3 regions of the Peribacillus sp. FSL R5-0717 genome follow, and region 1 is predicted to be linked to each of the others. Evidence: riboswitches for the same ligand, from Rfam matches in the RefSeq annotation. Region 1 holds a riboswitch; each other region holds the start of a gene.
What was found. A riboswitch is a leader RNA that binds a small molecule or an ion and turns the genes downstream of it on or off. The one in region 1 is predicted to bind cyclic di-AMP.

Region 1 (11,055 bases):
TTATTTGGAGATGGTGAAAAAGGCGTTAAGGCCTAAGGGGTTGTATTCGATCACTTGTTTTGTCGAAGGCGGCATATTGGGTGGTTCCGATATTTCAGATTGGGAAGTATATAGGCAAAGAAGCCTTAAAGGCGGTTTAGGTTTTACTGAAGAAAAACTCAGAATGATCTTCAAGGAATTCGAAGTGGTGGAAATACGGAAAATGAGGAAAATGGAACAATCGGATGAAACCTTTGGGGTGCAAGGTTTATGGACGGCTTTATTTATGAAATGAGAAGGAGAAATGGTTTTAAACCGAAGGATCTGGGATCAGGTCCTTTTTTGCGTGGAAATTGTTAACAAAAAATAAAAATGGTAAACTATAACAACAATATAAAGTTTTGGAACGGGTTTTTACCAGAATGATAGATGAAGGCTTTTGCTGATCTTTTTTTTTAAAACATGGTTTCAAAAACAGCTGGGAAGGTATATGGAAAGAGGGAGCCATCAGGAATCAGAGAGCTTAAGGTTTTAAGTATGGAAGAGGTTGTCTTCGATGCTTGCTTTGTTGATAAATTAGATTTATCGATTGCTTTTTATAAAAACTAAATAGGAGGAGTTTATGCACGTAAATAAAGAATTATATGCCTTTTTATTGGGTGTGGCAGCACAATTGACTGAGGATTGGTACGCATCCTTGAATAAAAGTGATAGTACGGGTGTATATAGCTCAACCGATCCCAAAGTGATTAAAAAACTTAAGCAGCAAAATAATGAATTCCATTTACGTTTCTTTCAAGTCTTTGATACAGAGGAGAGGGAATTCTTTAAGCAGCTTGGTGATTGGATTGAAGCGATCGGTCAGGATGAGCAGCATTTAAACACACCCATCTATTTTATATTGAGGGAGTTTTTCCGAACGCAAGAGCAATACCTGGATTATATTGACCGGTTTGTGAAATTGCATGGAGATCAATATACACAGGAGGAAATAAACTCCTGGTATCGGATAGTGGTGAAGGTGTTCAGTGAAGTGATGGAGAGGTTTACGGAAGCGAATCATAGGTATGCCAATAAAATCATGAAAGCCCAACAGGCAACGATCGATGAATTGAGCACACCCATCATTTCCCTTAAAGATAACACGGCATTGCTTCCCCTGATAGGCGATATTGACACGACGAGGGGCATGTCCTTGCTTGAAAACACCTTACAAAAGTGCGCTGAAAAAAATGTCACCAGACTTTTCATTGACCTATCCGGCGTTCATTCAATAGATAGCGGATCCGCACACCAGCTGTCTCAATTGATTGAATCCTTGCATTTGATCGGAATTCAAACAACCCTTTCAGGACTTCGGCCGGAAATAGCCATGACTGCCGTTAAGCTTCAACTTCCTTTTGATAAAGTGACGATAAAGTCCACTCTTGCCCAAGCGATCAGTACGATAAAATAATACATACATACCCTGGGCTCGGGCATGTTCGTTATAAATTTCATCGAGAAGACCTCCATATGGCGGTCTTCTCGTATGTATTAGCCTTCAAAAGGAGCAAAAGCCGGAACCTGCCGGATTATTCAATATTGGCAAAGACGGCTAGATCTTCTTTATTGCCAACCACTAAAAGCATATCTTTTTCATGGATATCCTGATCCGGTGACGGTGCTATGATAATTTCTCCATTACTCACGATGGCAATGACGCTGATATTATATTTTGCCCGTAAATCAAGCTCCCTGAGGCTTTTTCCCTTCATGCTCATGGGGAGGATGATTTCCTCGATAGTGTATTCTTTAGAAAGCTCGATATAGTTCAGCATGTTAGGGGAAAGGAGCTGGTTCGCGACCCTTTCCCCCATATCCCTCTCAGGGTAGATGACCCAGTCGGCACCGACTTTTGTCAGCACCTGACCGTGATTTTTATTAAGTGCCTTGGCAATGACCTTTTTGATCCCAAGCTCTTTTAAAAGCAAGGTAGTTAAAATGCTCGATTGCATGTCATTTCCGATGGCTACGATGACACAATCGAAATTACGGATTCCGATTGCTTTCAATGTCTCTTCTTCGGTCGTATCCGCCATGATTGCATGGGTAACGTTCAGTTCCGCATTCTCGACTCTTTCCTCGTTCACATCAATACCCAAAACCTCTTGGCCTGCCGTATATAATCTATGGGCCACACTGGTTCCAAATCTGCCTAAACCTATCACGGCATATTGTCTTTTTCCCATCTTTTACGCTCCTTCATGCATTATTAACCAATCATGATTTTCCCTTTTGGACGTCGGAACGGATCTGGCTTGCGCCTCATGGCGATAGCAAAGGCAAAAGTCAAAGGACCAACACGTCCTGCAAACATCGTGAAAATGATGAGCATCCGGCCAACCGGTGATAATTCCGGAGTCAAACCCATTGAAAGTCCCACGGTGGCGAAAGCTGAAGTGGCTTCAAACAAAATCATCAAAAAGTCAGATCCGCTTTCAGTGATGGTCAGCAGAATGGAGATGGTGGAAACCACGAATACACCAATGAATGTGACGGATAATGCTTTAAAAATCGTTTCACTCACGATGCGGTGTCGGAACAAGACCACATCACCCTTACCTTTAATCTGTGACCAAACCGTTCCGGCAATCGTCGCCAATGTCGTCGTTTTAATCCCGCCGCCAGTCGATCCGGGTGATGCCCCAACGAACATCAAGAAAATGATGAGCAGTAATGCAGGCTGAGTTAAATCAGGGATATTCAGCGTGTTGGAGCCTGCCGTCCGTGGTGATACCGATTGAAATAAAGAAGACAGTATTTTACCCATGAAAGATAAAGGCTGCAATGTCTTGGCATTGCCGTACTCGAATAAAAAGATTAAAATCGCGCCGGCAATCGTAAGGGTCACGCTAGTCGTCAGAACGATCTTCGTATGTACGGATAAACGATGTGTATTCCGATATTCGTATAGTTCATTCATCACGATAAAGCCTATCCCGCCAAACGTGATGAGGAAGGCAACGGTAAGGGTTACGAATGGATCCGATACATAAGGGGTCAAACTCCTGAATTCCCCCATTAAATCAAAGCCGGCATTATTGAAATTCGAGACGGAATGAAAAACACCGTAATAGATCGCCTTGCCGGTTGGCATGTCAAAAGAAAAGCGAATCGATAAGATAAGGGCACCCATGCCTTCAATGATGGCCGTGAAAATTAACAGCCATTTCACTAATCTGACTACACCCGCCATGGATAGATTATTTAACGACTCCTGCAGAACTAACCTGCCTTTTAAAGAAATCTTTTTGCCTAATAATAAAAAGAAAAACGTCGCAAATGTCATGAACCCTAGGCCGCCTACCTGAATCAGTGTTAAGATGACCAACTCACCAAAAGTGGTGAAGGTCGATCCCGTATCCACAACGACCAGTCCTGTTACACATGTAGCGGAAGTCGAGGTGAATAAAGCATCCAGAAAAGAAAGACCATGGCCATCTTCTGTGGAAACCGGCAGGGTCAATAAATAGGCCCCAAAAAGTATCAGGATGGCAAAGCCAAGTACAAGTATTTTTGGCGGATCTAACAAATTTTTTGCTTTTATCAAATTGATCATCCCTGCCTATAAAAATGAAATGTGTAAAACTGTATGAATATCTTAACCATCAATCCTCATTCCGAATCTTTTTAAAAGGCATAATAAAAAGACCTGCGAAAACATCGAATAGCTTATTGCCACAAAAAGCGTGCAAAAAAGGCTCCCGAAATAGGCGGTCTTATGACCTCCTTCGCTTTAGCCGACGAAGTTAGCTGACGGGTAGGATGGCGAAAGAGCTGATCTCATCCCTTCTGCAAGGCAGAATTAACCCCAAATGATTGGGTCCTCCGTACTCATTTATAATGAGTTTTGGCCGAAATGCATTAAATTGATAAACGTATTCTACTCCCATCATTTAGCAGTTGTAAACCCCTAAATCGTAAAAAAATATTTCTTTAACAAAACTGAAAATTTACGTTTTATTTACATTCAGAAAACGTATTGACAAATATTAGTTAGCACATTATGATAGGTTCGATTAATCCAATTAAGATAACCGGCATCGATCTACTTTATTCAATAATTTCAAGCAGAACATGCTATTGCCATTCGAAATTTGTAATAGATAAATTATGTTTCTTTTGTAAAAGATAAAGGAAAAAGCAGTACATTATTAGTTAAATTCAATACATTTTATTAAAAAGGCGGGCAATTATGGAGAAGACGTTCAATAGATATGTTATTAATGCTACAGGCAAGGGTGGCCAAACATATTTAACACAATGCCAGGATAAAGATGCACTAAGGAAATGGATAGCCGATCATGAGGATCAAATCATCATGAATGAATTAAGGATAACGGATAAGAAAAAGAATCCGTTTTTAAAACTGTTTTCCCCAAGGTAAATCAACTGATTCCAACATTCATAGCGGTATTCAATTATTGTAATTCCCTGTGTTCTATCCAGGAACGGTGAGCGAAAAATCCATATCTTGTTTTGCTTTTAAACTCATTATATTTAATGAGTTTTTTTGCGTTATTTACAGTTTTGAAACAATAATGTTAAAATTTAGTAATGTTTAATGTGGACGTAAAGAAAAGTAAAATGAAATGACCACTTTCCTAGAACAGCCGAGGATTGTTGGGTATTTATGGGGGGCGTCGCAAATTGGTCTCGTTCCTTGGGGACGGGGGTTTAAATTGTACGATCAAAGGGGGAGAAGCGATGACATTAAGAAATGCATTGGTATCCTGGAAATACCCTTCCATTCTTTTGTGCGGAATAGGTATCTCCAACTAAAATCGTTCATTGGATGAATGTGCGCAATTGGCTGATGAAGTTCAAGATTTGAAAATGGATTTTCGCCATTTCTTCCGCCGTTTGTTCTTCACAGTTCTCCAGCCACTCAGTAATCACCCCTAAAATCGCCGATGTCAGGAAGGCGTGCATATACATGCGGAATGCTTCATCTTTAGCTGCAGGATGCAGGCTGATCAAACGCTCCAACAGTACTTCACCGAAAACCCGTTTTATTTTTTTCGCAAAAGAAGGGTCGCCCTGATCACCAAGAATGGCCCTTAATGCGTGAGCATGTTCACTGATGAATTGAAAAATTGCTATGAAAGGCGGATAAAGTTGCTGTTGATTAAGAGCCAAAAAAGCCTCTTTAGGCAAAATGGCAGTAATGCGGGTTTGAAGTTCATGTAACAATTCCTGCTGTAAGTGATCCATCAATTCATATTTATCTGTGTAGTGCAAATAGAATGTGCCCCGATTAATATTGGCACGCTCTGCGATTTTCTTCACGGATACATGTGAGAACCCCTCTGCTTCAATAAGTGCAATAAAATGATGTTGTATCTGCTTTTTCGTCTTTTGTACCATATCCTCATGAATCGATGCCATGGAATGTCTCCTTCACTAAACATTTTTCCAAATGTGTTGATTGTATTAGACCGAATGCTACCTTAGAATGATGATACACTCAACACCGTGTTAATTAAAGAGGGAGGATGTGTGTGCAATGAAAAATGTGATTTCCATTGATGGAATTGCTAAGGGTTTTCAGCAGAAGAAGGTCATTCAGCCAATGAGCCTGAATATTGAAAAAAGCGGAATTTTTGGTTTGTTAGGTCCATCCGGATGCGGAAAGACGACTTTGATTAAAATGATTGTCGGATTAATTAAACCCGATGCGGGTAAAGTCACGGTTCTGGATCATGAAGTGCCAAATGAATCCCTGTTAATGGATGTCGGCTATATGGCACAGTCCGATGCTTTATATACAGAATTGACGGGAGCTGAAAACCTCGAATTTTTTGCGAAGCTATACCGTTTTTCGAAAAAGGAACGAAGGGAACGCATTCAATATGCAGCTGAAATCGTACAGCTGACGAATGATTTGAACGTTCGGGTTGCCCATTATTCAGGGGGAATGAAACGCCGTCTTTCACTTGCGGTTGCACTCATCCAAAATCCGGAGATTCTCATATTGGATGAACCGACAGTAGGAATAGACCCTTTGCTGAAACAATCGATTTGGGAGGAACTTGAGCGTTTAAGGAATGAAGATGATAAGACGATCATCATCACGACGCATGTGATGGATGAAGCGGAACGATGCGATAAACTGGCGATGCTGCGTGAAGGTGAAATCATCGCGGCAGGAACCCCTGAAGCTTTAAAAACTCAATTTGCCGCGGAAACGCTTGATGATGTTTTTTTAAGGATTGGAGGCGGCATAAAATGAGAATTGCCTCTCTTGTTACTCGTATTACCCAGCAGATGCGCCGGGATCGAAGGACGCTCGCTTTATTTTTCCTGGCTCCATTGCTCATTTTAACGCTCATGTATTTTATTTTCGATACAGAGGCAAGTGATTTGAAAATCGTTGTTACAGGCAGTGATGAAACGATCGTTAAAGCATTGAAAAAAGCGGATTTTCAAGTGACGGCTGCTGAGGAATTCTCACAGGAAAAGATGATTGAAAAGGATGCGGATGGCTGGCTTCATGTTGAAAATGGCAAAATGAAACTCACACTTTTGAACGACGAACCTACCCGGGCAAAGGCCGTTCAAATGCAAATGATGCAAGGCTTGCAAGGGAATGAAAAAAACACTCCTTCAATTGAGGAGAAATATGTTTACGGAGACGCCAACACAAAGGGGTTTGATACATTCAGTCCGATGCTCGTCAGCTTTTTCGTTTTCTTCTTTGTATTTTTAATAGCGGGGATTGCGCTTTTGAAGGAGCGTACAAGTGGTACGTTGGAACGGCTGCTTGCCACCCCGATCAAAAGATACGAAATCGTAGCGGGCTATGTGATCGGATATGGCTTATTTGCTCTAATTCAAACCATAATTGTCGTGCTTTATGCTGTCAATGTATTGGATATCGTCCTTGTTGGCTCCATTTGGCTCGTTTTACTGACGAATATACTGGTCGCGCTCGTTGCATTATCCCTTGGTACATTACTATCGAGTTTCGCGACATCCGAATTCCAAATGGTACAATTCATTCCGCTGGTCATCGTGCCGCAAGTCTTCTTTACAGGGATTTTCCCATTGGATGGCATGTCAGACTGGCTCCAAAAAATCGGCAAGGTCATGCCTCTCTATTACGCATCGGATGCCATGAATGGCATTATGTACAAAGGTTTCACGTTCAATGAGGTCTTACTGGATCTGCTCATTCTCCTGGCCTTTGCCATCGTTTTCATCACCATCAATATCATTAGCTTAAAAAAATACCGTGCACTATGAAATCAACTTATCAAAAAACAAAAAAGCAGGATTCCCGGAACATGGGGAACCGGCTTTTTTTACTGCATACTTTTAGTTGAAAGGGATTTTGATACTTACACCTTTTTGACCATGAGCCTTTCATTGTTATAATCTGATTCGCGGCGCGCCTGCGGGGTCTCCCATACCACGCTTTCCCCGCAGGAGTCTCATACCTTATGTTCAAATCAACTTTGTGTTTTAAAAGAAAAACTGCAGGCAGGTTTCATTACGAACCAAGTTTTAGACTAGTTTATCCTTTAAGTTTTTTTACCTATAATCCTCATTGGATGGAAGAAATATGCGACACTCCTGCCGAAATACTGTCTAGCCGAGACCCCACAGGCGCTTACGCCGAGGAGGCTTGGCAGACAGTCGGCGGAAAGGGAGCGGATTTCTGAAATCAGCTGGAATGTTTTCTCGAAAAAACTTTAGGCTGGTCTATTTCGAACCAAGTTTAAGACTAGGTTATCCTTTAAGTTTTTTTACCTGTAATCCTCTTTGGATGGAAGAAATATGCGACACTCCTGCCGAATTCTGTCTAGCCGAGACCCCACAGGCGCTTACGCCGAGGAGGCTTGGCAGACAGTCGGCGGAAAGGGAGCGAATTTCTGAAATCAGCTGGAATGTTTTCTCGAAAAAACTTTAGGCTGGTCTATTTCGAACCAAGTTTAAGACTAGGTTATCCTTTAAGTTTTTTTTACCTGTAATCCTCTTTGGATGGAAGAAATATGCGACACTCCTGCCGAATTCTGTCTAGCCGAGACCCCACAGGCGCTTAGCCGAGGAGGCTTGGCAGACAGTCGGCGGAAAGGGAGCGGATTTCTGAAATCAGCTGGAATGTTTTCTCGAAAAAACTTTAGGCTTCTCTGCGGATTTGTCAGCAGTCTGAAAGTAACAGAGGTTTCTTTACAATCGTTATAAAATAAACTATTGTAAAGAAAACCTATCATTCAGTCTAAATTATTGTTCTAAATCATTATGTATAGAGGAAGGTATATGGAAATATGGTTGTAAAGTATAGAATGGTCGTAGAACAAATGGAGAAAGAAATATTAGATGGAAAATATACATTAAATACTAAGTTACCCACTGAAGAAGAGTTGATTAAGAAGTTCGATGTCAGCAGGAACACCATTAGAAAAGCAATCAACATATTGGTTGAGCAGGGGTATATCTATCAAGTTCAAGGAAGCGGCATATTCCTTAGGGAATTTACCAGACCGGGCTGCATTTCGATGAGGGATATGGGTGGCTTAACCAAAGTGTTTCCAAATGATGAAATGAAAAGTAAAGTGTTGAAGTTAGAATTAATAGAAGCCGATGAAAAATTGGCCAAACGAATGAAATGCAAAGTAAAAACCAAAATCTATAACCTGAAAAGGGTTAGATACTTAAATGGTCAACCCATTGTAATAGAAGAGTCCTTTTTCAATAAAGATATCATTCCGATCATAAATAAAGAAATCGCAAATGGTTCCATTTATGAATATATAGTCGAGGATTTGAAGTTGAATATCGGGTTTGCGGATAAAATCATTTCGTGTGAAAAACTTAATGACGATGATGCTGGGCTTTTGGACTTGCAGCCAGGTGATCCGACTTTAATCGTTGAAAGTACGGTCTTTTTAAAAGCGGGAGCCGTTTTTGATTTATCAATCGAGAAATATAATTACACTTCAGCCAAATTATTAACATTGACTTAAAGAGTGCAGGAAAATTCTTGAATAAGATTATACGGTGTGAATGGGAGATATCGATTCACACCGTTTTTTCTTCATTCATTTCTCTTTTTCCCCAACGATCCCATAAAACAAAATCTTCATAATATCCTCAGTCAAAGGCAGGATGCTTTGATAAACCTCTTCCCGTTGGATATATTCATTCATTGCTTTTATATAAAATAAAATCGCTTCATTAGATAAGTTCGGATCAACATATCCTTGTTCCTTCCCCTGGTTAAACAGATCGATAAAGCGGGGCAGGGCCTTTTCTGTATATATTTTTTCCATATAATTGATTCCGGAAGTATATTCCTTCATTAAATATTGATAAAAATCTTCATGAATTTGTTTGGCCGTTTCATTCTTCGTGAACATGAGCTGCTTTATTTTTTCAGGGAAGTCCATGTTGCTGGCCAGTATTTGTTCAAATTCATCCAATGCCTTATCTGTATAATAAACAAAAACCTCATGAGTTAGATTATGTTTGCTTTCGAAGTAATTATATATCGTTACTTGAGATACATTTGCTTTTTTTGCTATTTCCCCAATCGAAATCTTTTGGACACCATACTCCATGAATAAAGCCAAGGCAGCCTCTAATATATTTAATTTTTTTTGTTCCCTGCGTCGTTGAAATCCGTCCATTTGTTTCACCTCAACCTTAGTTTAATTAAAAATATGTAATAGAACAATTAAATTAGTTCATAAACTATTGTCAGGAATTATTCTTTTGTATATTATGAACTAAATCAGTTAAAATATTTCATATTTTTTCAATGAGGAAGAGGTGGATGAGGAATGTCAGTATTGAAAACAACGGATTTAACGAAAAAATTTGGAAAGTTCACCGCTTTAAATGGTGTGAACATTGAAGTGAATAAAGGGGAGGTATTTGGGTTCATCGGTCCCAATGGTGCTGGAAAATCAACAACGATCCGTGTGCTGCTCGGGATTTTAAAAGCGACGGATGGAGAAGCGAAGATTTTTGGCAAGGATGCATGGAAAGATGCCGTTGAAATTCATAAGCGAATCGCGTATGTTCCGGGAGATGTGAACCTATGGCCCAACTTAACAGGCGGGGAAGTCATTGATCTATTTGTTGAATTACGCGGGACGAATAATAAAAGCAGGCGCGAAGAACTAATAAAAAAATTCGATTTGGATCCTTCCAAGAAATGTGGAACATATTCAAAGGGAAACAGGCAAAAGGTTGCTTTGATTGCTGCTTTCTCTTCTGATGCCGACCTTTATATATTGGATGAACCAACATCAGGTCTAGATCCATTGATGGAAAGGGTTTTCCAAGAATGTGTGATGAACGCGAAAAATGAAGGAAAAAGCATATTGCTTTCCAGTCACATTCTTTCTGAAGTGGAAAGGTTATGCGATAAAGTGGGAATCATTCGGCAAGGGCAAATAATTGAAACGGGAACATTGGATGAGTTACGACATTTAACGAGAACGAGCTTGCTTGTAGAAACGAAGCAGCCTATTCCTGCTTTAGGGAATGTAAACGGTATTCGGGATATCGTGATGAAAGACCAGGCACTTTCATTCCAAGTGGATACAGATGAGTTGGATAATGTCATGAAGTATATAAGCCAGTTTGGAATTGTGAAATTGGAAAGCGCGCCGCCTACATTGGAAGATTTATTCATGAGCCATTACGAAGGCGAAAGGAAGACTTCTGATTCTGGGGCGGGAGGTGCGTTATAATGGCGAACCAGTCCTATCATAATACAGGAAGACTTTCCCGATTCATCGTACGGCAAGATCGGATTCGGATCCCTGTTTGGATCATTTCCTTATCCGTCCTTTCCTTTATGGTTGCGATGGCATTCACCGATCTGTACCCGACTGGGCTAGAAAGGCAAACCATTGCAGAAACGATGAAGAACCCTGCAATGACAGCGATGGTGGGGAAAGGTTACGGCCTGGATGACTATACAAACGGAGCGATGATGGCGCATCAAATGTTACTGTTATCCGCTATGGCCGTGGGGATAATGAGTATTTTACTTGTTACACGCCATACACGCGCAGATGA
Region 2 (11,055 bases), 1.7 Mb from region 1:
TTTTCCACTAAGTTTCTTACCAGAAATAAATCCTCATATCGTTCTTGGAAGTTTACGATCCCATACTTGGAGACATCGGCTGGTGACACTTCCTTACATCCGATAATGCTCGCTCGAACCTTGTTATACCGTTCCATTAACTGCTTCAAGGCTGGAACCTGGCTATCCACGATATCATCCCCTAACAGGACGGCAAAAGGTTCGTCTCCGATAAAAGTTTTGGCACATAAAACTGCATGACCCAGACCTAAAGGTTCCTTTTGCCTTACATAGTGGATATCGACCATGTTGGAAATGTTCTCCACGATCTTAAGCAGATCATTTTGACCTTTCATTTGCAGAAGCATTTCAAGCTCAATCGACTTATCGAAATGATCTTCGATGGCACGTTTGTTTTTACCCGTAACGATGATAATATCCGTAATCCCTGATTGTACCGCTTCTTCGATAATATATTGAATGGTCGGCTTATCGACAATCGGCAGCATTTCCTTTGGTTGAGCTTTCGTAGCAGGCAAAAATCGTGTTCCTAAACCGGCTGCTGGAATCACCGCTTTCCTTATCATAGCCCAGCCCCTTTTTAAGGTTCTTTTATATGCTTATTGCATTTTATGTGGTCATTGGTTGACCTATATCAAAATAGGTTAAAATAAATCCCTTAAAAAGAATAGATTTACCTTCGAAGCCAAATATTATGGATATATGAATTTAATCAAGAGGTGGATATTTTGCCAATTGAAAATCAAGAGAGAAAACAAATCCTTTTTGCCTTACTCATCATTGTTTTATATCTTTCCCCCTTAATCATCCTTGGAGAAAATGCGCATATTCGCGTACATGATAATTTGGATTCCAACCTTGCCTGGTATAAAGTCCTTTCAGAAAGCGGTGAGTTATTCGGTGCAATTGACGCCAGAATTCCGCAGATTATGAATGGGCTGCCCCGTAATGCTTTTGGCAGTGAGTTCAGTATTATCGTGTGGCTTCATGCTCTTTTTCCGACAATGGTTGCTTATGCAATAAGCCAGGCATTAACAAGGTTTATTGCATTCTTTGGTATGTATATCTTATTGAAGGAACATTTGGTTACAGGAAGACAATCAGGTTGGATTAGGGTTGGAACATCCTTAGCTTTTGCCCTTACCCCATTTTGGCCATCGGGAATGCTCAGTACACTTGGGATGCCTTTAGCCCTTTGGGCTTTTTTGAATATCCGCAGCAAGGATCATTCTTGGAAGAATTATTTGGTCCTTACACTTTTACCGCTTTATTCAAGCATCGTGCTTGGCTTTTTCTTTTTTCTTGTTGCAATGGGCTTTCTTTGGCTAACGGATGTAATCAGGGGAAAAGGATGGAATATAACGTTTCTTCTTTCGATCGTTTATATGACCGTCATTTTTGGTTTGGTGGAGTATCGTTTGGTCGCTTCATTCATTTTTGATTCGGAGCCAAACAGCAGAGATGAATATTTTCACGCAAGGCTGCCGCTCGATTGGGTCATTAAGCTTACTTTCAAAAATTTCGTTCTTGGACATACGCATGTCATGACTGTACATGCGCTTATCATTCTGCCGGTTACAGTCTTTGCCCTTTATATTATTCTGACAAAAAAATTGTGGAGACAGGAAAAGGTATATGTTTTTTTATTCGGCTTGAATGTTATGCTCTCAGCGTGGTACGCATTTTGGTTTTATAAAGGCTGGCTTCCTTTAACGGAAAGGTTTCACACTCTGGATACTTTTAACTTTGCCAGATTTCACTTTTTAAGGCCGATGATCATTTACTTGGGGTTTGCCCTTGCAATAAAAATCATTTGGGAATACAGCGACTATGCTAAGAAAACCCTTTCTATTTTCATCGCCGTTCAAATACTGATTTTAATCGGTTTCAATGAGGAAATCAGCCACAATAAAAAGCCAACTTTTAAAGAGTTCTATTCAGAAAGCCTTTTTCAGGAAATAAAAGATCATATTGACCGTCCACAAGAAGAATATCGTGTTGCCAGCATTGGGCTGCATCCCGCAATCGCTCAATATAATGGATTTTACACGCTCGATAGCTATAACAATTTTTATCCGCTTTCTTACAAACATCAATTTCGTCAAATAATTGATAACGAATTGGCTAAGAATAAAAACATCAGAATCTATTTTGATGAATGGGGAGGACGTTGTTACCTATTTACCGATGAGCTTGGGAAGCATTATATGTTCAAGAAAGGCTCGAAGAAAGAGCTGGAAAATTTGGACCTCAACATGGATGCGTTTAAAGGATTAGGCGGTACGTATATATTTTCTGCCATCCCAATCAACAACGCGAAGGAAAACGGATTGGTGCTGGATAGGGTTTTCACGAAAAAAGGAAGCGTATGGAAAATCCATTTATACAGAGTCATGTGAAAAGGGGGGAATAGAATGAATTCACCGATTGTAACGATTGTTGTACCTTGTTATAACGAAGAAAGCGTTTTGCAGGAAACGATTTCCCAGCTTTGTGGATTGATGAGGGGGTTGGTCGATGAAAACGTTGTTTCCGGTCAAAGTAAAATTTTGTTTGTCGATGATGGGAGCAAGGATCAAACTTGGAGGATCATTTACAAAGAAACGATTAATAATGAATATGTTCGCGGGCTAAAGCTTTCCCGGAATGCTGGACATCAAAATGCACTTCTGGCTGGGTTGTTTACAGCCAAGGAAGCCTCAGATTGTGTGATTTCCATTGATGCAGATTTACAGGATGATATTCAAGTCATCCCGGAATTCATTCGTAAATTCAATGAAGGATGTGAAATCGTATATGGTGTCCGCCAGAAAAGGGACCTTGATTCATTCTTTAAACGAACATCTGCAACAGGCTTTTATAAATTAATGAACAAGATGGGGGTTAACCTTGTCTATAATCATGCCGATTTCCGGCTAATGAGCAAAAGGGCGATCATGGAGTTGGAACGCTTTGATGAAACGAATCTTTTTTTACGGGGGATTGTACCGCTCATTGGGTTTAAGACGGACTCTGTTTATTATGACCGTAAAGAAAGATTGGCCGGGGAAACGAAATATCCATTTAAGAAGATGGTTGCTTTTGCACTTGATGGCATTACTTCCTTTTCAGTTACACCGATCCGGCTTGTATTATGGCTAGGATGTCTTTCCTTTTTCATTAGCTTACTCTTTGGGTCTTACTTTTTATGGTTGAAATTTTATGGGCAGACCGAAACTGGCTGGACCTCATTGATCACCTCCATATGGTTGATCGGTGGACTACAGTTGATTGCTGTCGGGTTGATTGGGGAGTATATCGGAAAAATCTATAATGAATCCAAACGCCGGCCTAAATATATTGTTGATCTTGATCTATTTAATCCGCTCGATTTTAAAAAACGGGAGCAATTAGAAAATGAACGGAACAGTATTGAAAAACTATCTAAAACAAACTAACTCCTTTATCCGCTTTTTATTGGTTGGAATAGTCAATACAGCGGTTGGACTTTCCATCATGCTTTTTCTCATGAATGCTCTTGAATTATCTTACTGGATCTCCACCTTTATCGGCAATGGTACGGGAGCTGTAACGAGTTTTCTTTTGAACAGGACTTTTACCTTTAAAAGCGATATAGAATGGCGGCGAGGAGTTGCCCGTTTCTTTTGCGTCATCCTGATTTGTTATTCCGCCGCTTATTCTATAGGCCAAGCCATTGCAGAATCACTGGAAGGAACCGTTCATTTATCCATACAACAAAATTTGGCTGTTCTGATAGGAACAATCTTTTATACAGTGCTTAACTATCTTGGCCAGAAATACTTTGTCTTTAAAAAAAGCAATTTGAGGCCAATTCAAGAAGGAAGGAACTAAATAGCGTAGATCAGTGGAATAATGCCCCCGAATGGACGGGAATAAAAAATGGAATCGGAAAGCGAAAATTCTGATTTAATGACTATCCAAGCTGGGGCAGATCTGTTTTACTTGATCCATCACGTTACTTCATTTTTCCTTTTGGGGAATCTATCTTTTGTTCATTGTCTTCTTGAATATCTTCCTTTCAGACGTTTACTTTCCTCCTTTCCTACCATCGAATCATGTGTTTGCATGACTTTTGTTAAATAAGTCAAGAATTAAACCTCGCATACAAAAAATAATTATATTTCTGTGCAAAATTTTCATTTACTTTTCCTTTTCACGGGAGTATGATAATCAACAGTTTCATATTTCTAAATCGCTTAAACCTTATGGTGCGGGGGACCCGGTATTGGGATTGTTACTACAATCCAAGGGGTGAATCCTTTCAAGGTAGGGCTACTCTTAGGTCCGAATCCGACAGCTAACCTCGTAAGCGTTATATGAGAAGGAAGGTGGAGCTTGTTAGACAAAAAAATTGATGTCTACAGGTCTATTTAGCTATGACTTGTAGGCATTTTTCTGTTTGTCTTGTTTTTTGCTACAGCTGGGTAACATAAACTTATAAATTTAATATGGTGGTGAATACTTGATGTTATCTTCTATAAAGAGGTTCTTGATTGGGAGACCTTTAAAATCAAATGCACTTGGTGAACAAAAGCTTAACAAAACAAAGGCGTTGGCGATATTATCTTCTGATGCTTTGTCTTCGGTTGCTTATGGGCCGGAGCAAATATTGATCGTTCTGATCACGGTCGGTGCTGCGGCATTCTGGTATTCCATACCCATCGCCATCGGAGTATTGTTACTGTTGGCTGCATTGATCTTGTCCTATAGACAAATCATTTTTGCTTATCCTCATGGCGGGGGAGCCTATGTGGTTTCAAAAAACAATTTAGGAGTCAATCCAGGGCTGATAGCTGGAGGATCCTTATTGGTCGATTATATATTAACTGTGGCTGTAAGTGTTTCTGCAGGTACGGATGCCATCACATCCGCTTTTCCCAGCCTTCATTCATATAATGTAGGCATAGCCATCATTTTCGTCATTCTGCTTACAATCCTGAACCTGCGGGGGGTTACGGAGTCGGCCTCTGTTTTGGCCTATCCGGTGTATCTATTCGTTTTAGCCCTGTTCATCTTGATTGGGGTTGGAATTTACAAGATCCTGACGGGAGGAGTCTCACCGGAATTGCATGCGTCAATCGGGACTCCGGTAGCCGGCATCAGCTTATTTATACTGCTAAGAGCATTTGCATCAGGAAGCTCCGCATTGACAGGAGTCGAAGCGATTTCCAATGCAATCCCGAACTTTAAAGATCCAGCACCGAATAATGCTGCAAAAACTTTAATAGCTATGGGTTCCTTACTGGCAGTATTATTTACGGGAATCGTATTCTTAGCCTACTATTTAAGCATTGTTCCTAGCGCAGAGGTAACGGTCGTCTCGCAGATTGCTGAAGAGATCTTTGGCCGGAATTTCATGTATTTCTTCATTCAAGGTACGACTGCATTGATCTTGATACTTGCTGCCAATACTGGCTATTCCGCTTTCCCCTTGCTTGCGGTGAATCTTGCAAAAGATAAATTCATACCAAGGGCGTTTACAATTAGAGGGGACCGATTAGGATATTCCAATGGAATAATCATACTGGGACTTGCATCCATCATCTTGATAGTCTCATTTGAAGGACATACAGAAAATCTCATTCCGCTTTATGCCGTAGGGGTATTCATTCCATTTACTCTGTCCCAGACCGGGATGATTGTTAAATGGATTCGCGAAAAGCCAAAAGGCTGGATGTTGAAATTAACCATTAATTCAATTGGTGCCATTATTAGCTTTATCGTCACGATGATATTCTTCTTGACCAAGTTTACTCAGGTTTGGCCTGTTTTGATTTTTATACCTATTATCCTGTTAATTTTTCATCGAATCAGAAAGCATTATGAAGCAGTTGGTGACCAATTAAGGATTACAACTTGTGAGCCGATCTTGCCAATTGAAGGAAATATCATTATCGTACCTGTGGCCGGTATAACTCATGTGGTTGAGAACTCTTTAAATTATGCAAAATCTCTATCTGCACATCAGGTCATTGCCGTTTATGTCGCTTTTGAAAGAGAAGATGAAAAGAAATTCGAAGAAAAATGGAAGAAGTGGCAACCAGATGTAAGGCTAGTTACACTGAATTCTTATTACAGAAGTATCATTCAGCCATTAACTAAATTTGTAGATACAGTTGAACATAAAGCGAGGGAATCCAACTATAAAGTTACGGTAATAATCCCCCAATTTATTCCGAAGAAAGGCTGGCACAATATTCTTCATAACCAATCAAGTTTACTGATTAAGGCCTACTTGCTTTATAGAAGAAATGTGGTTGTTGCGACAGTGCCCTATCATTTGAAGAAGTAAGTTCCATTATCTAAGAAAAGAAGCAGACCTACATAAGGTTTGCTTTTTTTCTAATCTTTATAAAAAATTCAGCAATAACTTACGCTGCCGATATTTGAGTATGAACATTCATTACTCACAGTAACTATGAAGCCCGACAATAAAAAGGATTTGCAGTAAGATGTGGGGATACTTCCTCTTTTAAAGCTTTAATTAATGTTAATATAAAACCTTCTCCATCATCATTATCCGATTGACTGCTGTTTGGGAAAGTTATTATTTCAAAGTCGCTGATGATTCGGAAATGGACATGCGACATCATCAACGGTGGATAGCATCAATCAGTATCATTAAAAAGGGCTGCGTCTGCAGCCCTTTTGTGTTGAACAATTTTTAAGGGAAACACTTCATAAAATTACCAAGGGTCAATTCAAATAATGCGAACATATTAAGAAGACAAAATGAAATTTCCTGCTTAGTTTTGTACTTACATATATGGGGGTTGAAGATGGATATACTATTAGCTCTCTTGCCGGCATTATTCTGGGGAAGCATCGTTTTATTTAATGTGAAACTCGGGGGTGGACCCTATAGTCAAACACTAGGTACAACGATTGGCGCCTTGATTTTTTCAATTGGTGTTTATATTTTCGCAGATATTAAATTGTCACTCCTGGTGTTTGGAGTCGGAGTCGTATCTGGATTGTTTTGGGCTGTTGGACAAGCTAATCAGCTTAAGAGCATTGATTTAATGGGAGTTTCCAAAACCATGCCAATATCAACAGGATTGCAGCTCATTTCAACCACTTTATTCGGGGTCATAGTTTTTAACGAATGGTCTACAATGAAATCGATTATTTTAGGCGTTTTGGCTTTAGTCTTCATTATTATAGGAATCGTCTTGACCTCCTTGGAAGATAAAGAATCGAAAGAGGGCAAGTCGGGAAACTTGAAGAAAGGAATTGTTATTCTCCTCATCTCGACATTCGGTTATTTGGTTTATGTGGTCGTGGCCCGTCTTTTTGATGTTGATGGGTGGTCAGCGTTGTTCCCTCAAGCGATCGGGATGGTGATAGGCGGCCTGTTATTGACTTTTAAGCATAAACCGTTTAACAAATATACGATTCGCAATATCATTCCGGGATTGATATGGGCTGCAGGGAACATGTTTTTATTCATTTCCCAGCCACGTGTGGGAGTGGCCACTAGTTTTTCACTTTCGCAGATGGGCATAGTCATCTCAACTCTTGGGGGGATCTTCATTTTACGTGAAAAGAAAACGAAGCGCCAACTAATTGGAATCGTAATTGGGATTATCTTGATCATCATAGCTGGGATTATGCTGGGATTGGCAAAAAGTTAATTGGAGGGTGATTACATGTATACAGATTTAGAAGGTAAGGTCGTGGTCATAACCGGATCATCCACTGGTTTAGGAAAAGCGATGGCCATTCGCTTTGCTAAGGAAAAGGCAAAGGTCGTGGTTAATTATCGCACTAAATCAGAGGAAGCGGATAGTGTAATGGAAGAAATCAAAACAAATGGCGGGGAAGCCATTGCAGTAAAAGGCGATGTCACCGTTGAAGAAGATGTTATTAACCTTGTTCAATCAGCGATAAAGAATTTCGGGAAACTCGATATATTCATCAATAATGCAGGGATTGAAAATCCGGTTCCATCTCACGAGATGCCGTTAAGCGACTGGAATAGGGTAATCGATACTAACTTAACGGGGAATTTCTTAGGCTGCCGCGAAGCTATCAAGTATTTTGTCGAGAACGATATTAAAGGGAATGTAATTAACATGTCCAGTGTACATGAGATGATTCCCTGGCCTTTATTCGTTCACTATGCAGCTAGCAAGGGCGGGGTGAAGCTGCTTACGGAAACCCTGGCTCTTGAATATGCACCAAAAGGGATCCGCGTGAACAGCATTGGTCCCGGAGCCATCGCCACGCCAATAAATGCCGACAAGCTTGAAGATCCCGAAAAGAAAAAGGACCTTGAAAGCATGATTCCGATGGGGTATATCGGAAAGCCTGAAGAAATTGCCGCGGTTGCTGCATGGCTGGCATCTTCTGAGTCCAGCTATGTAACGGGCATCACTCTATTCGCTGACGGAGGAATGACAAAATACCCTTCATTCCAAGCGGGTAGAGGATGAGTTTTGATTAATTCCTCTTATATGCTTTACACAAGAATCCCAGCAGGATCAGGCCTGCTGGGATTCTTGTGTAAAGCATTAACGAGTATGATGATTATACCAGCTAATGAAATTATCGACGACCGTATCGATAAACTGGACAGTCGGCTCATGTATAAGGCTGCCTTCGTTATCGATTTTGTCATGCACTGCACCAACATATACTTCATTCCCAGGAAGGAGTGGGGAGGAGATGCCTATTGCGAATAAGATTTCACGCAAATGCAATTGAGCTTTTACCGTCCCTAATTGCCCCATTGACGCACCCATGATCCATGATGGTTTGCCGATCAAGACTTTATCGACACGTGATAACCAATCAATTGCATTGCCCAATACTCCTGGAATCGTCCCGTTGTATTCAGGTGTTACCCACAAGACTGCATCTGCTTCGGCCACTTTGCTTTTAAATTCTTTTACAACCAATGGAGGATCATTTTCAATATCTTGATCATAAAAAGGTAAATCCCGAATGTTCAAGATTTCGAGATCAAAACGATCTTTATATTTAGTTTGAATATATTTGGCTAGCTTAAGGTTGTATGACTCTTTACGGATACTTCCCACTATGGCAACAACTTTCATCTCCAATACCTCCAATGATTTTATAATGGATAATCATGTAAATGTGTTCCACTTACCTATTATAATTGGAATGTAATTGAAAGGGAAAAAGGATGCTTGGGAAATAATCATTCGGCGGATGGCCCTTCAATCACACCACGATGAAAATGTCTTTCCATGACATACCCAAAAAAGGAGGCAAGCATTTGTTGAAACAGCATGCCAAGTACAACGGGTACCGCAACGGCAGCAGGGAAATAAGTGGTTGCAAGAACGGCTCCAGCACTGATGTTTCGCATACCGCCTGTAAATGTCAAGGTGAAGATATCCGCCTTTTCCCATCTTAAACATGCACCGACCATCCAAGAAAGGGCATAACCTGAAGCGGCTATGAACAAAACCAAAAAGGCCATGATCATTATTTTCTTATCGAAATGGGTTAAGAAAGGCGCTATTTTTGAACTGTTCAATATGACTACGATTCCAACGCTTATCTTGGAGAATGGAGCTAATCGGGGAGATAGTGAATATTGTATCTTTCCTTTTGTAGCCTGATTCAAGAACATGGCAAGCATGGAGGGCAGAACGACCATTCCGATTAATCCTTTCACTATCGACCCCAAATCCATTTCGATCGAACCGCCTCCGAAAAAGGAAATGCTGTAAGGGACGATGAATGGCGAGAGTAGGGTGTCGATTAAGATGATGGTTAGGGCAAGTATGGCATTACCCTTATAAATGGATACCCAGATCATACTGGTGACACCGGTTGGAATCACTACAGCGAGGACTAGGCCGGTAATTGTGAAAGCATCACCATGAAACACTAAATGACCGAGGACAAAAGCCCAAATTGGCATAAGCATATGAAGGATGATCAATACGATGAAAACGGGTAAAGGGTGGGTGACTGCCTGTTGCAGAGATTTAAAGTTAGAGCCTAAACTCCCGGAAAATGTAATGAAGGCAAATACCCATGGAACAAGAAAGGTGTAATCCATTAGATGTTCGGACAATAATACCCCAATAATCACGCTTATCGGCGTGATAAAAGGCATGACTTTATCGAGTTGTTCATTTATTGTTTTCAGCATCATTTATCCACTTCCTCATCCATTCTATTAAGTAAGTTTACCATATTCCAAAACATATAATTTGTAAGACAAGAATTTTGTCAATTTATTTTTGGAGATGGTGAAATGCATTTAATGTAAGACTATATAAAATAGGCCAAGTGGGATGCTAATATATCCATTCTTTTTGTGTTCTCCATTACTTTCGCTGCTATGAAACAAAAAGGGCTGCAAGCTTTCCCTGATGGATGGTTTTATAAGGAGGTTTTTAGGCAGGATTGTTCGATGTAACGTTGTATATTCAATGAAAAATAGTTTAAAGTAGAGGAGAGAGGTGAAAGAAATGGCAGAAAAGGTTTCCAGTATAATTTGGTTTAGTCTTGCAGTACAAGCCCTGCTTGTTCTTGCTGATCATGATGGATTATGCAATAGTAATAAATTGGCCGTTAAGCTTGATTCGGAGTCAGGTTTTCTTAGAAAAATATTAAGTAATTTAGTGAAGGCAGGGCTGATTCAAGCGAAGGAAGGAAGAGATGGGGGATATTCACTTGCCAAAAAACCCGAACAAATCATTCTTGCAGATATATACTCTGCAATTAAATCCGAACCTTTTTCAAAAGGCTTTCTTGATGTGAATGCTAAAAAATGCTTTCAACCATCTTCCCGCGAAGCTTTATGCGGCTTGAAAAACGAGATGGAGAGCTGGATTATACAAGGCTTGGAACAAAAGACGATTGCTGATTTACTTTCAAAATCCTGATGTGAAAAACGAAACTGCCAGGGTTTCGTTTTTCTTAAACTGTATTTGACAAAAGAACAGTATGCGTTATATACTGTTCCTGTAATAATTACAGTTAAATGGAGGTCATTATCAATGACAAAAAATATAATGAGTAAAGAAGAGTACCTGAATAAAGCTAAAG
Region 3 (11,055 bases), 970 kb from region 1:
TATGATGTCATTTTCCTGTGTGGACGACTTAAGTTCCTCTATAAGCTCCTGCTTATCTTGAAAAGGGCGAACCTGCTCCGATGAAAAAGACTTGCTCGCTCCCTTGGCAATAAACTCGGCTAAAGGTCCATATGTGAAAATCTTATCAATCCGCTCATTGGAAATCAATTCACCAATTTTCGTATGAAAGTCTTTTTCCTGCGGCCCTAACTCCAACATATCTCCCAATACAAGGATCTTATTCTCGAATCCAGATAAGCCCTCAACCAACTCCACTGCCGCCTTGACTGAAGTTGGACTGGCATTATATGCATCATTGATGATTTTCTGCCCTTTTGCGCCTTCAACCAATTCCATCCTCATATTAGTCAACTGAATGGTCGATAGGCCTTTACGGATCGAAGAATCATCCACATTGAATTCTTTAGCAACCAAGATGGCCGCCAACGCATTAAGAACATTATGATGACCTAACACAGGTATCTCATAACCGATCTCCTTATCACCGCTTGCGATTGTAAACGTGGTACTGTCCGCCCCTTGGCTAATGGCCTGTGGATATAAATCATTTTCTTCCGTACGTCCAAAAGATATTACGTTTAAATCAGGAAAATCCTTTTTGATCCGATTGCGAAGCAATGGTTCATCACCATGATATATCAGCGTTCCATCTTTCGCCAAACCTTCGACAATTTCCAACTTCGCATTCGCGATTTCCTCGCGTGATCCTAAATCCAATAAGTGTGATTCACCGATATTGGTAATGATCGCTACATCAGGCTTTGCCATTTTGGATAAGAACTCGATTTCACCGCGGCTGCTCATCCCCATTTCCAAAACAGCCGCTTCCGTATCCTGTGCCATAGAAAGTATCGTTAGCGGCAAACCTAAATGATTATTGAAGTTTCCATTGGTTTTATGAACCTTATAGGCAGTGGCCAGCAGCGCAGCGGTCATATCTTTCGTAGTGGTCTTACCATTGCTCCCTGTTATCCCAATGACTTTTATATTCAACTCCTGGCGGTAAGAACGCGCCAATTGCTGAAGTGCTTTCTCAGTGTTTTCGACAATGATTATCGGTAAATCATCAGGAGGATTCGGAACATCCCTTTGCCAAAAGGAAGCTGCAGCCCCTTGCGCTAAAGCCTGCTTGACATACTCATGGCCGTCAACCTTCTCTCCCTTAAGCGGAATGAACAAACATCCTTCCTTAACCGTTCTTGAATCGATGGTAACCCCATTAATTCCTTTGGACTGGAATGGACTGATATCATTCAATCCCTCTGCCATTTCATGTACTTGTTTTAACGTTCTCTTTATCATTTTGTTCCTCCTACATTCATCGAACCGTTAATCGCTCTCCGTTAACCAAACGAAGCAGAAACCAGTTTAAATCGCACCGGTTCCTGCTGATTGGAATCCATCAAATCAAGGCATGATGGATTGTGGAGTTTACTGATACTTTACCTGCATGATCAAACTGTATATTTGATTTGTTGTTTTTCCTGATGACGTTCCAAGGCAAGTTTCACGAGTGTTTCAATTAACGCTGGATAGTCGACACCTGTGTGCTTCCACAATAACGGAAACATGCTGAAAGGAGTAAACCCAGGCATTGTATTCACTTCATTAATATAGATTTGCCCCTCATGCGTCAAGAAGAAATCTGCGCGGACCAATCCAGAGCAATCCAATGACTTAAAGGCAGTAATGGCCATTTCGGATAAAGCTGCATACTCGCTTTCCGTTATCTCCGCCGGAATGACCATCGCTGAATTACCGTCTACATATTTTGCTGAATAATCATAGAAGGCAAAATCTTTCTTAGGGATGATTTCGCCTGCCACTGAACAAGACGGTTCATCATTACCAAGAATACCAAACTCGAGTTCACGAGCAATGACCCCTTCTTCAATGATGATCTTCCGATCGAATTGAAAAGCTTCCGCTACCGCTTTTTCCAGTTCATCAGCATCATTACATTTGCTGATACCGACACTTGAACCTAAATTGGCAGGTTTGACAAAACAAGGGTACCCCAATTCATCCGCTACCTTTTTGATGGCACTTTCAGTATTCTTCTCCCATTCGGAACGAATGAACCAAGTGTATTTCACTTGAGGAAGTCCTGCCTGGGCAAAAATGTTTTTCATGATGACCTTATCCATTCCTGCTGAAGAAGCTAAAACGCCATTCCCTACATAAGGAAGGTTCAACAGTTCCAGCATCCCTTGTACGGTTCCATCTTCTCCATTCGGTCCGTGAAGCAATGGGAAAATTACGTCATACCCTGTTGATTCACTATTTTCATCAGTTGAATGTGCTTGCAAGGCAAGAGGCGAGCTCGATTTTTCCGGTGAAAATGTCAAAGCCTCCACGTTCTCGGCAGGACCTGTTAACTTTGGTCCATTAATCCATGAACCATCTTTTGTTATGTAAATCGGATATATATCAAACTTTGCTAAATCGAGAGCTTTAATGACCGCTAAAGCCGTCTGCATAGAAACCTCATGCTCCGCAGATTTTCCACCATAAAGCAAACCAAGTTTAGTTTTCATGAGTTATTACCCTCCAATATTCTTTTAACCATGTTCATTGTATCACTTTACACTAAAACGGATAAAGCGAAACTTCCATCATTGAGGCTTTTCCAATGATTACTATTTTGCAAAACACAGAATAAAACTGCCATATCCTGTGGCAACTCCTGTGCTAGCACATCCTGTGTGGCGCAATCGGGCATTTACAGGCTGTTGGCTCACCACATTTCTTTTTCATTACATTTATCATCAGGCCTCCTTACAGCCTGTTAATGCGGGGTAAAGCGAAACTTCCATCATTGTGGCTTTTCCAATGATGGTTAGTTGAGCCAATCGGGCATTTACAGGCTGTTGGCTCACCACATTTCTTTTTCATTACATTTATCATCAGGCCTCCTTACAGCCTGTTAATGCGGGGTAAAGCGAAACTTCCATTATTGTGGCTTTTACAATGATTACTATTTTGCAAAACACAGAATAAAACTGCCATATCCTGTGAACACCTCTACGTTTCCCTCTCTTATCTTTTATGCATGAGACGGTAAGTCTTACACCTAAAAAGTTCAAAGACTTCAAATAAAATCAGGAGGATGGTGTATTTTTAATAACACTTTCCCAAATCTTCTCTTTTCGATTGAAGATAATAAATGCATCGGGCTCCTTACTATCTCTATCCGAAAAGGAATCATGCATTTCATCCATGTTTAAATAATCCCCTACGACCCATGCCGGTATCTCAATTTTCGTTCTAGTATACTTAACATCCCGAAAGGAAAAAACGAGCCCCTCTGCCAGAATATGAGCCAAGGAAACGATGATTTCTGCAGGAATCGCCGTCAGCTCTTTTTTCTTTCTGATTCCAAGCCACGTCCTCTCTACTTTTAACGGCTCCAGCTTTAGCGGAATCAGACTTCCTAACATCATATAATATGTCGAAAGAGAACGAAAATAAATTTTATTGAACCAGCCATCATCCTGGGCCAGGTACACAAATTGGTTATTCAATTTACGGAAAAACGGGGGATCAAGATGGGTTTTGGCGTGTCCTAAATATAATAGTTCCGCTATTTCCCTTCCATCCAATTCATCCAGCCCTTCCGCTTCTTCAAAATCAATCCAACAGAAATCTCCATATGCCCGGACATTTTCTTTAACGAGCTTCGCAATAGCTTCAGATGAAGCGCTCTCAAGCAGGACATTCAAATTGTATTCCCCACCATCGAATTGATGTTTCAATAATAAAATCGAATCCAATGTATACGGAAGCGAATTGACGAATTCACGAAAATTGAGTCCATTAAAAAGGACAAACCGTTCGGAAGCCTGCATATACATGTATAAGATATCATTACTTTCATTCTTCATAACCTGATCCCCTCCGAGCTCTCAATCAATAATGTTATTTTATCAAACTTTTGGAGTTTCACGTAAGTTATATAACCCCAATATTAATCATCATCATCTGTATCAGGTAAATAACATGAATCAAAGTCCATATTAACCAATAGGAAAAAATATAGGGATTTGAAGAATGGATCATAAATTGTTTTATCACTCATTAACTCGTTTCATAGGGCCGCTTCCCTATTTGCTTATGTATCCCAAACTCAAAATGACCGACATTAGCTTTGAAAACAAATCAACTGTATTTTAAAGCCTGAAGGTAGTTTCATTTCACAACACATGACCTTCTGGGCCGAGAGGAAATGATTTGGTTTTGGGGTAAACAAGATGAAAGGCTTTATGAATTTGGGGGTATTTTGACATCCGGGAAGACACGTCAAGAAGGTTGTTTCCTCCATAAAACAATTCAACTTGAAGTGCTTGAGTATCTGAAGGAAGCAGAGTTTACAGTCATCGAGAAATAAGAAAGCGCTATTTCATTCAAAAAATAAATAAAAAAATCCAGAGTGACATTTCACTCTGGATTTTTTGTATTAAGAAACTTGTTCTAGTTCTTTTTTGGAAGGAGGGTTGAATTGACCTTCCCATTTAGAGATAACGATTGCCGCAAGTGAATTACCGATAACGTTTACCACTGTACGTCCCATATCAAGAATACGGTCGATACCGGCAATAAATGCTAGACCTTCAATAGGAATACCGACAGTTCCCAATGTCGCTAAAAGAACTACGAAAGATACACCTGGTACACCCGCAATCCCCTTGGAAGTGATCATCAACACTAGCATCAGCGTAATTTGCTCATACGCGCTTAAATCGATTCCATACATTTGAGCGATGAAGATAGCTGCTAACGCTTGGTATAATGTAGAACCATCAAGGTTAAAGGAGTATCCAGTCGGAATAACAAATGTAGCAATATGTTTCGGACATCCCGCTTTCTCCATTTTTTCCATGATTTTCGGAAGAACCGCTTCTGAACTTGCAGTAGAGAAAGCAAGAACCAATTCTTCTTTCAGAAGTTTAATCAAAGTAAAGATATTGAATCCTACAAACTTTGCAATAAGACCCAGAATGACAATTACAAAGAAGATCATTGTTCCGTAAACAGAAAGCGCTAACTTTCCTAACGGAATCAAAGATTCCAAGCCGAACTTGGAGATAGTCACACCGATTAGTGCAAATACACCGATAGGAGCGAATTTCATGACCATGTTAGTTAGGTAGAACATTCCTTCTGCTACACCTTGGAAGAAGCGGAATACCGGTTTACCCTTTTCACCGATGGCCGCAATACTTAGTCCAAACAACACGGAGAAGAAAATGATCGCTAGCATATCGCCTTCTACCATGGCTTTAACTGGATTGGATGGCACGATGTGTACAAGTGTATCTACGAACGATTCATGCTGCTTAGTTTCTGCTGTATCAACATATGTGGAGATATCAGTTTGTTCCAGGTTATTCATATTCACACCAGCACCAGGCTGGATGATATTCGCTGAAATTAAACCAACAGCAATCGCTATCATAGTTACGACAACAAAGTATGATAATGATTTAGCACCTAGTTTTCCTACCGCTTTTAAGTCACCTACACCGGCAACTGCAACGATAAGGCTGGATACGATGATCGGCACTACGATCATTTTAATCATTCGTAGGAAAATGTCTCCGAATGGCTGTAAAAAGTTTTGGGCCGACTCATTACCATAAAAAATGGCACCAACGATAATCCCTAGAATTAAACCAATGAAAATTTGGCTAGCTAAACTTAGTTTGAATTTCTTCATTTACTTTCCTCACCTTCCATAAAGTCTTTGATGCAAAAACATTTTTGTCTCGGTAAGGGAAACAAGATACTAATAAAAGAAAGTAATTTTTCTTTTTTTGAAAAACTCTGTCTTTACGCCGAAAAAAAAGACACTTCATGTGTCGATTTCTTATAGGCGTGAATATTCACACATGTTCCCTTGAAGACGCTGACGAGGTTAGCTGTCGGGTTAGGATTGGAAACACAAAAAGCCCTTTCATTTCTGAATTCACCCCTAGCGGATAAAATCCACAAAAATGGGTCCCCCGTTCTTGGAATAAGATTAAGCGAGTTAACTTATAATAAAATATTATACTAAAAATGATAATCTGTAAATATTTATTCGCATCCGTTCTAGAAAAAGGTCTTTGAATATGTCTGAATATTCTGTATTAATAGCTATTCTATCTATAATTACGCTTCCCGATTTTTAATCACTTAAGTTATATTGATATAATTAATAAATAATTTGACATCACCTCTCTTGTGAAAAAAGCGGTTATTTTTCCAGAATGCCAAGTAACAGGTATCTTACTTTTTCCCTAGAGGTGAATTTTTTATAAGTTCCAGCTTTCACTTTTTCAAATTGAATCGGGGTAATAAAATAAGAATGGTTCTTCACTGCCACATTCGGCATCAGGAGGATGACGTCACCTACAGACGGTCCCTTTATGATTTCCTGCTTCCCTTCAGCCTTAAGACCTTTTGTAATGTAATGTTTATCCACATGGCCTTTATTCGTCAACTTGTAAATATAAGGATGCTTTTGGTATTGTACCGCCTCTATCGGTATGGAGGGTACACCGGCTTTCTCATTGGTTATTACAGTAAGATTCACTTTCGATCCCACCAACAGAGGTTCCGTTTCTTCGCCTTCCGGTTCGATTAAAGCCTGAAATGGAAATCTGTTATCTTTTTTTAATGATGGCTCTTCAGCGGGATAGGAATGGATACGGCCTATCGTCCCTTTCAATGCCTTTTTTGAATCAGAGGAACTTGCTTTTATAGTCATGCCCACTTCAGCCTTTTTCATTTCCTCTCCGGAGAAATACCCTTCAATTGCCATGTTTGTCGAAACGATGGATATAATGGGATTATCAAGGTTTTTATTGATATTTTTAACGATACCATCAGCCTCGCTCGTCGTCACAATTGCACTGGACTGCTCCTCAATCGAACTTAATTTAGCGTCAAGCATTTTCACTTTTTCATCCAACCTGTTTTTTTCTAGTTCCTGCTTGTACATTTCTTGCTCAATGTTACTTTTAATAAGATCTGAAGAGCTTGTCGTTATATCAATATTCAAGTTTTTTTCCACCGATTCATCAATTGCCGCTTCAGGTTCACTGGTCACGTTCCCCTGATAAGACCTCAACTTCCCTATGTATTCCTCAATCCCTGCCATTTCCCCCTCAGCTGCCGTTTTCTCCGCTTCCAAACTCGCTTTAAGCGCATCAAGTTCGGTCGCCGTATACTCAAACAACGAGGAGCCAGCCGTAACCGAATCGCCTTCTTTTACAAGGAATTTCTTAAAATCATTTTTCTTGGCATCAAAATAGATATCATACTCTTCTACTGGTTTAATTACCCCATTTGTTTGAATAGTATCCGTAATTGTATCTTTTTTTACCTTAGTCCAGTTTTCAACGAAAACCGTCCGCTCCACTTTGCTTTCTTTTTTTTCAATAAGGTATAAGTTAACGGTTATTAACACTATCGACGCAATGGAGACCGCCGCTATTTTCCAGTTACCGCTCATTCATTTCACCCGCTTTATACAAATACGCCTACTTGGATGTATCCTAAAAAGGCTTTAACAAACCATGTGGCCAAATAGAATAGAACAATCATTAAAAGGACCAAATAATTATTACGTTCTGTAAATTCCTTTAAATAAAAATATTGCAGAGCAATAATGAGAAATTGAAAAATGGTAATTTCACTGAAAAAGTGAATGAAATAATCACTTCTGAGAAAATACTGACTGATGATCCCCAATGAAAAAGGATTGGCATCGCTGCCTATATCCATTAAAACGAATAAGGGAATCAATAATGTTTTTTCCACTAATTGCAGGCCAAAAAGAATCATTTGAACGATAACTAATTTTATATAGGGGATATCAGTAACGATCCAAAAGAATAGAGCTGCTAAAAATATGTATATGGAAGGGTGGATTATTCCTGTTATTATATTGCCGCTCAAAATCAGCAACTTTGCTGCTTCGAATTCATTGGCGCTCATCTTCGTGATTTCTTTGGAAAATGATTCTGAACCAATGCCAAAATATCCCCCAACGGCGAATACTATAAGACTAAGAAAATATATAAATATTAATTTCAATCCAAGCTTTGTGACTGCCTCTGCATTTTGCAGCTGATAACGACTCCGATAAGGCTGTAAAATGCCCTTTAACAATCCGACCTGGTACACCATAATTGGTCCTCCTGCAAAAAATGATATATCATCATACATTTTATCCTATTTTGGGAACAATTGCAGAAATAAGGAATGAATATACAAAAAAAACACATAAGCCTTTCCCTTTAAATAGAATCCCCACATTAATTTGGTGTTAATACCGACAAATGGTGGGCAAGGACTTTAATGCGTGAAGGAGTTTGCCTATAGTTCTCTCCATCCATATCCACATCAAGCGGCCTCTTGGATTCAATAGTCAAGGTACCTGCTTGTAAATAAGTCACCCCAGAGTCAGAACTCATATTTTGAGTCCATGAACGTTTCATCGCTATTATTTCTAAAAATGCACCAAGGCTTGCATTTTCCAAGATGGCAACGCCAAAGAGCCCTTCGTCTGGTCTAATCATGGGAAAGGGCAATAAATTAGTGCCGATAAAACAACCATTCAAGACCAAAACCATAACTGCTTCCCCTTCAATGAAATCCCCATCATATTCCACTTTATAAGGAAAGGGAGCACTCTCACCAATTATCCTTACAGCGCTTAATAAATATCCTATCTTTCCGAACCTGCTTTTTTCCTGCTCATCAATATTATTTGAAGCATCTGAAATAAGCCCAACTCCCCAGAAATTGGAAAAATAATCATTATTGGACTTACCAATATCAATTGGACGAACCTTACCGTTTATTAATGCTTCCGCAGCTTGACGAACATTTTGAGGAATCTTTAATGTCCTGGCGAAGTCATTGCAAGTCCCTCCAGGTAAAATCCCAAACAACGGCCGCCTCTGAAGGGGTGAAAGGCCATTTACACACTCATGTACCGTTCCATCTCCTCCCAATACGAAAACTACATCCATTTCTTCACCATATTCCAAACAATAACGGCATGCATCGCCTTTTTGCTTTGTTTGTAGAATGAGAAACTCATCAATATGTGGAGCTAATACCGGAAGACACCCTCCTAGATTCCTTTTGAGTTTATCATTCCCTGCATTTTTATTATAAATCAGCATTCCCTTTTTCCATCGCATGATTCCAGCCCCCATATTATTGAAAGAATTGTCTTCTTCCCATCACTTTTTACTTTTTCCTAAATCTCCGTTTTTAAATCTCATTAAAAATTTAAATGAAAAAGAGGCTTTCGCCCCTTTCAGTAAAGTCTTCATATATTCAGCAAATAATCCTTCATCAATAAGATAAGCTTTGAACACAAGGGGCTTCTTTTTTCATTTTTTTCCAAAAATAACAAAAGACTTTCCAAGATGATTGAGCTTGGCCTAACCTTTGAAAATTCTTCTTGGAGTGCCTTTAAAGCTTCCGTAATTTTACCTGTTTCCATTCCCTCTTCTTTACGTGTTTCCACTTCCAGCATCCTGGCGATAATCGAATGGATTTCTTCTTTTGGGCTCATATCCCGCATCGAGCAACCTGGTAGGGGAAATTGTTTCAATAATGGATCTTCCATGTTCTCCAGACTTGTGACAATGGAATCCATCCGGTTCAATATGAAGCTAGGTAACAATTCTACATCGAAAGCATTTTGTTTCCTGATCAATATTCCGATATATCCTTTGAAAAGCGAATCTAAAATAATGGTGCAATCGGGCAGAAGATCAGATGAAAGTCCCGGGTATAACTCAATGATTTTACGCTTGAACCAAATCAAGCCCTCTTCATGGATATAATGTAAAAATCCATCTAGTTCCTTGCTGATATGAACCATTTGTTCCTGCATCATCATTTGAATCAAGTTGGTATTTCCCGTCATATGCTCAATGTGAACAGTGATCTGCCTCATGAATTTGTCTTTACTGGACAATGAAGCATCGAGTTCAAGATCAAGTAATGAGTCTGTCAACGCTTCATAATAAAATTTAAAAATGGAGACTAGTAATTCCTCCTTCGATTTAAAATAATTATAAAAGGACCCTTTTGCTATCCCGCATTTTTCAACAATTTCCTGAACCGAAGTTGCATGATAGCCTTTCTCCGCGAAAAGCTCCACAGACTTATCTATGATCATCTTATTTTTTTCTTTCATCAAATTCATCCTATCTCTTAAAATTGTCCACTGGTGACCAACGGGTCACATCCTCCAAATTGTATCCCAAAACCCTTGAAATCACAACGTTAGCACTAACGGATATTATCTATTGCAATCATAATCCATATACTATATATTTGAGTTTGTGACCGACTGGTCACAATTTTATGTATGGAGGGTACAAGCTTGAATTCAATAATTAAATTTTCATTAAAGAATAAATTGGCAATCTGGTTGCTTACCATCATCATCGTTGCAGCTGGTTTATACTCCGGTTTAAACATGAAACAAGAAACCATACCAAGTATCTCCACTCCTTTAATAAGCATCTCCACTGTTTATCCTGGAGCTGCACCTGAAGAAGTAGCAGATAAGCTCACAGACCAGATTGAGCTAAAAGTAACAAATTTGCCAGGAGTCGAATTAGTCAGTTCTTCGTCCATGGCCAATGCCTCTTCCATCCAATTACAATATGATTATGATACGGATATGGATGATGCAGTAAAAGAAGTGAAAGAAGCTTTAGAGAAATTGGAACTGCCAGAGGGAGTAGATGACCCGAGCGTATCTAAATTAGAATTAAACGCTTTTCCTGTCGTCGCACTCAGTGTAACAGATAAGGCTTCTGATTTACCAGCCCTTACAAAAAATGTCGAAGAAGTGTTAGTGCCTAAACTTGAAGGAATTGACGGCGTGACATCCGTATCCATTTCCGGACAGCAAGTAAATGAAGGAAGCCTTGTATTTGACCAGGACAAGATGGCTCAATACGGGCTCGATGAAGAAACCGTAAAGAAGGTTATCCAGGCTGCAAACGTCAGTATGCC

Region 2: linked by a shared signal. The riboswitch ahead of NYE65_RS17115 (APC family permease) and the one ahead of NYE65_RS09105 (TrkH family potassium uptake protein) in region 1 are both predicted to bind cyclic di-AMP.
Region 3: linked by a shared signal. The riboswitch ahead of NYE65_RS13955 (cation:dicarboxylate symporter family transporter) and the one ahead of NYE65_RS09105 (TrkH family potassium uptake protein) in region 1 are both predicted to bind cyclic di-AMP.

What each region holds. Positions count from the first base shown of each region.
Region 1 covers NZ_JBBOOF010000001.1:1,869,176-1,880,230, reverse strand. Annotated here, with positions in the region: gene NYE65_RS09120 (class I SAM-dependent methyltransferase) at 1-274, shown strand, start outside; gene NYE65_RS09115 (STAS domain-containing protein) at 602-1,435, shown strand; gene NYE65_RS09110 (potassium channel family protein) at 1,554-2,210, opposite strand; gene NYE65_RS09105 (TrkH family potassium uptake protein) at 2,234-3,571, opposite strand; cyclic di-AMP (ydaO/yuaA leader) riboswitch at 3,745-3,887, opposite strand; gene NYE65_RS09100 (hypothetical protein) at 4,217-4,408, shown strand; gene NYE65_RS09095 (TetR/AcrR family transcriptional regulator) at 4,810-5,409, opposite strand; gene NYE65_RS09090 (ABC transporter ATP-binding protein) at 5,528-6,253, shown strand; gene NYE65_RS09085 (ABC transporter permease) at 6,250-7,266, shown strand; gene NYE65_RS09080 (GntR family transcriptional regulator) at 8,292-8,990, shown strand; gene NYE65_RS09075 (TetR/AcrR family transcriptional regulator) at 9,066-9,653, opposite strand; gene NYE65_RS09070 (ABC transporter ATP-binding protein) at 9,807-10,724, shown strand; gene NYE65_RS09065 (ABC transporter permease) at 10,724-11,055, shown strand, end outside.
Region 2 covers NZ_JBBOOF010000001.1:3,537,767-3,548,821, forward strand. Annotated here, with positions in the region: gene galU (UTP--glucose-1-phosphate uridylyltransferase GalU) at 1-566, opposite strand, end outside; gene NYE65_RS17100 (DUF6044 family protein) at 735-2,399, shown strand; gene NYE65_RS17105 (glycosyltransferase family 2 protein) at 2,415-3,437, shown strand; gene NYE65_RS17110 (GtrA family protein) at 3,397-3,852, shown strand; cyclic di-AMP (ydaO/yuaA leader) riboswitch at 4,205-4,349, shown strand; gene NYE65_RS17115 (APC family permease) at 4,487-6,313, shown strand; gene NYE65_RS17120 (RhaT/GlcU family sugar-proton symporter) at 6,801-7,655, shown strand; gene NYE65_RS17125 (SDR family oxidoreductase) at 7,671-8,456, shown strand; gene NYE65_RS17130 (NADPH-dependent FMN reductase) at 8,535-9,080, opposite strand; gene NYE65_RS17135 (bile acid:sodium symporter family protein) at 9,188-10,153, opposite strand; gene NYE65_RS17140 (RrF2 family transcriptional regulator) at 10,476-10,892, shown strand; gene NYE65_RS17145 (nitroreductase family protein) at 11,007-11,055, shown strand, end outside.
Region 3 covers NZ_JBBOOF010000001.1:2,842,081-2,853,135, reverse strand. Annotated here, with positions in the region: gene NYE65_RS13975 (UDP-N-acetylmuramoyl-tripeptide--D-alanyl-D-alanine ligase) at 1-1,323, opposite strand, end outside; gene NYE65_RS13970 (D-alanine--D-alanine ligase) at 1,476-2,558, opposite strand; gene NYE65_RS13965 (hypothetical protein) at 3,123-3,905, opposite strand; gene NYE65_RS13960 (hypothetical protein) at 4,247-4,408, shown strand; gene NYE65_RS13955 (cation:dicarboxylate symporter family transporter) at 4,478-5,737, opposite strand; cyclic di-AMP (ydaO/yuaA leader) riboswitch at 5,910-6,057, opposite strand; gene NYE65_RS13950 (efflux RND transporter periplasmic adaptor subunit) at 6,257-7,516, opposite strand; gene NYE65_RS13945 (hypothetical protein) at 7,531-8,193, opposite strand; gene NYE65_RS13940 (YegS/Rv2252/BmrU family lipid kinase) at 8,322-9,215, opposite strand; gene NYE65_RS13935 (TetR/AcrR family transcriptional regulator) at 9,347-10,225, opposite strand; gene NYE65_RS13930 (efflux RND transporter permease subunit) at 10,415-11,055, shown strand, end outside.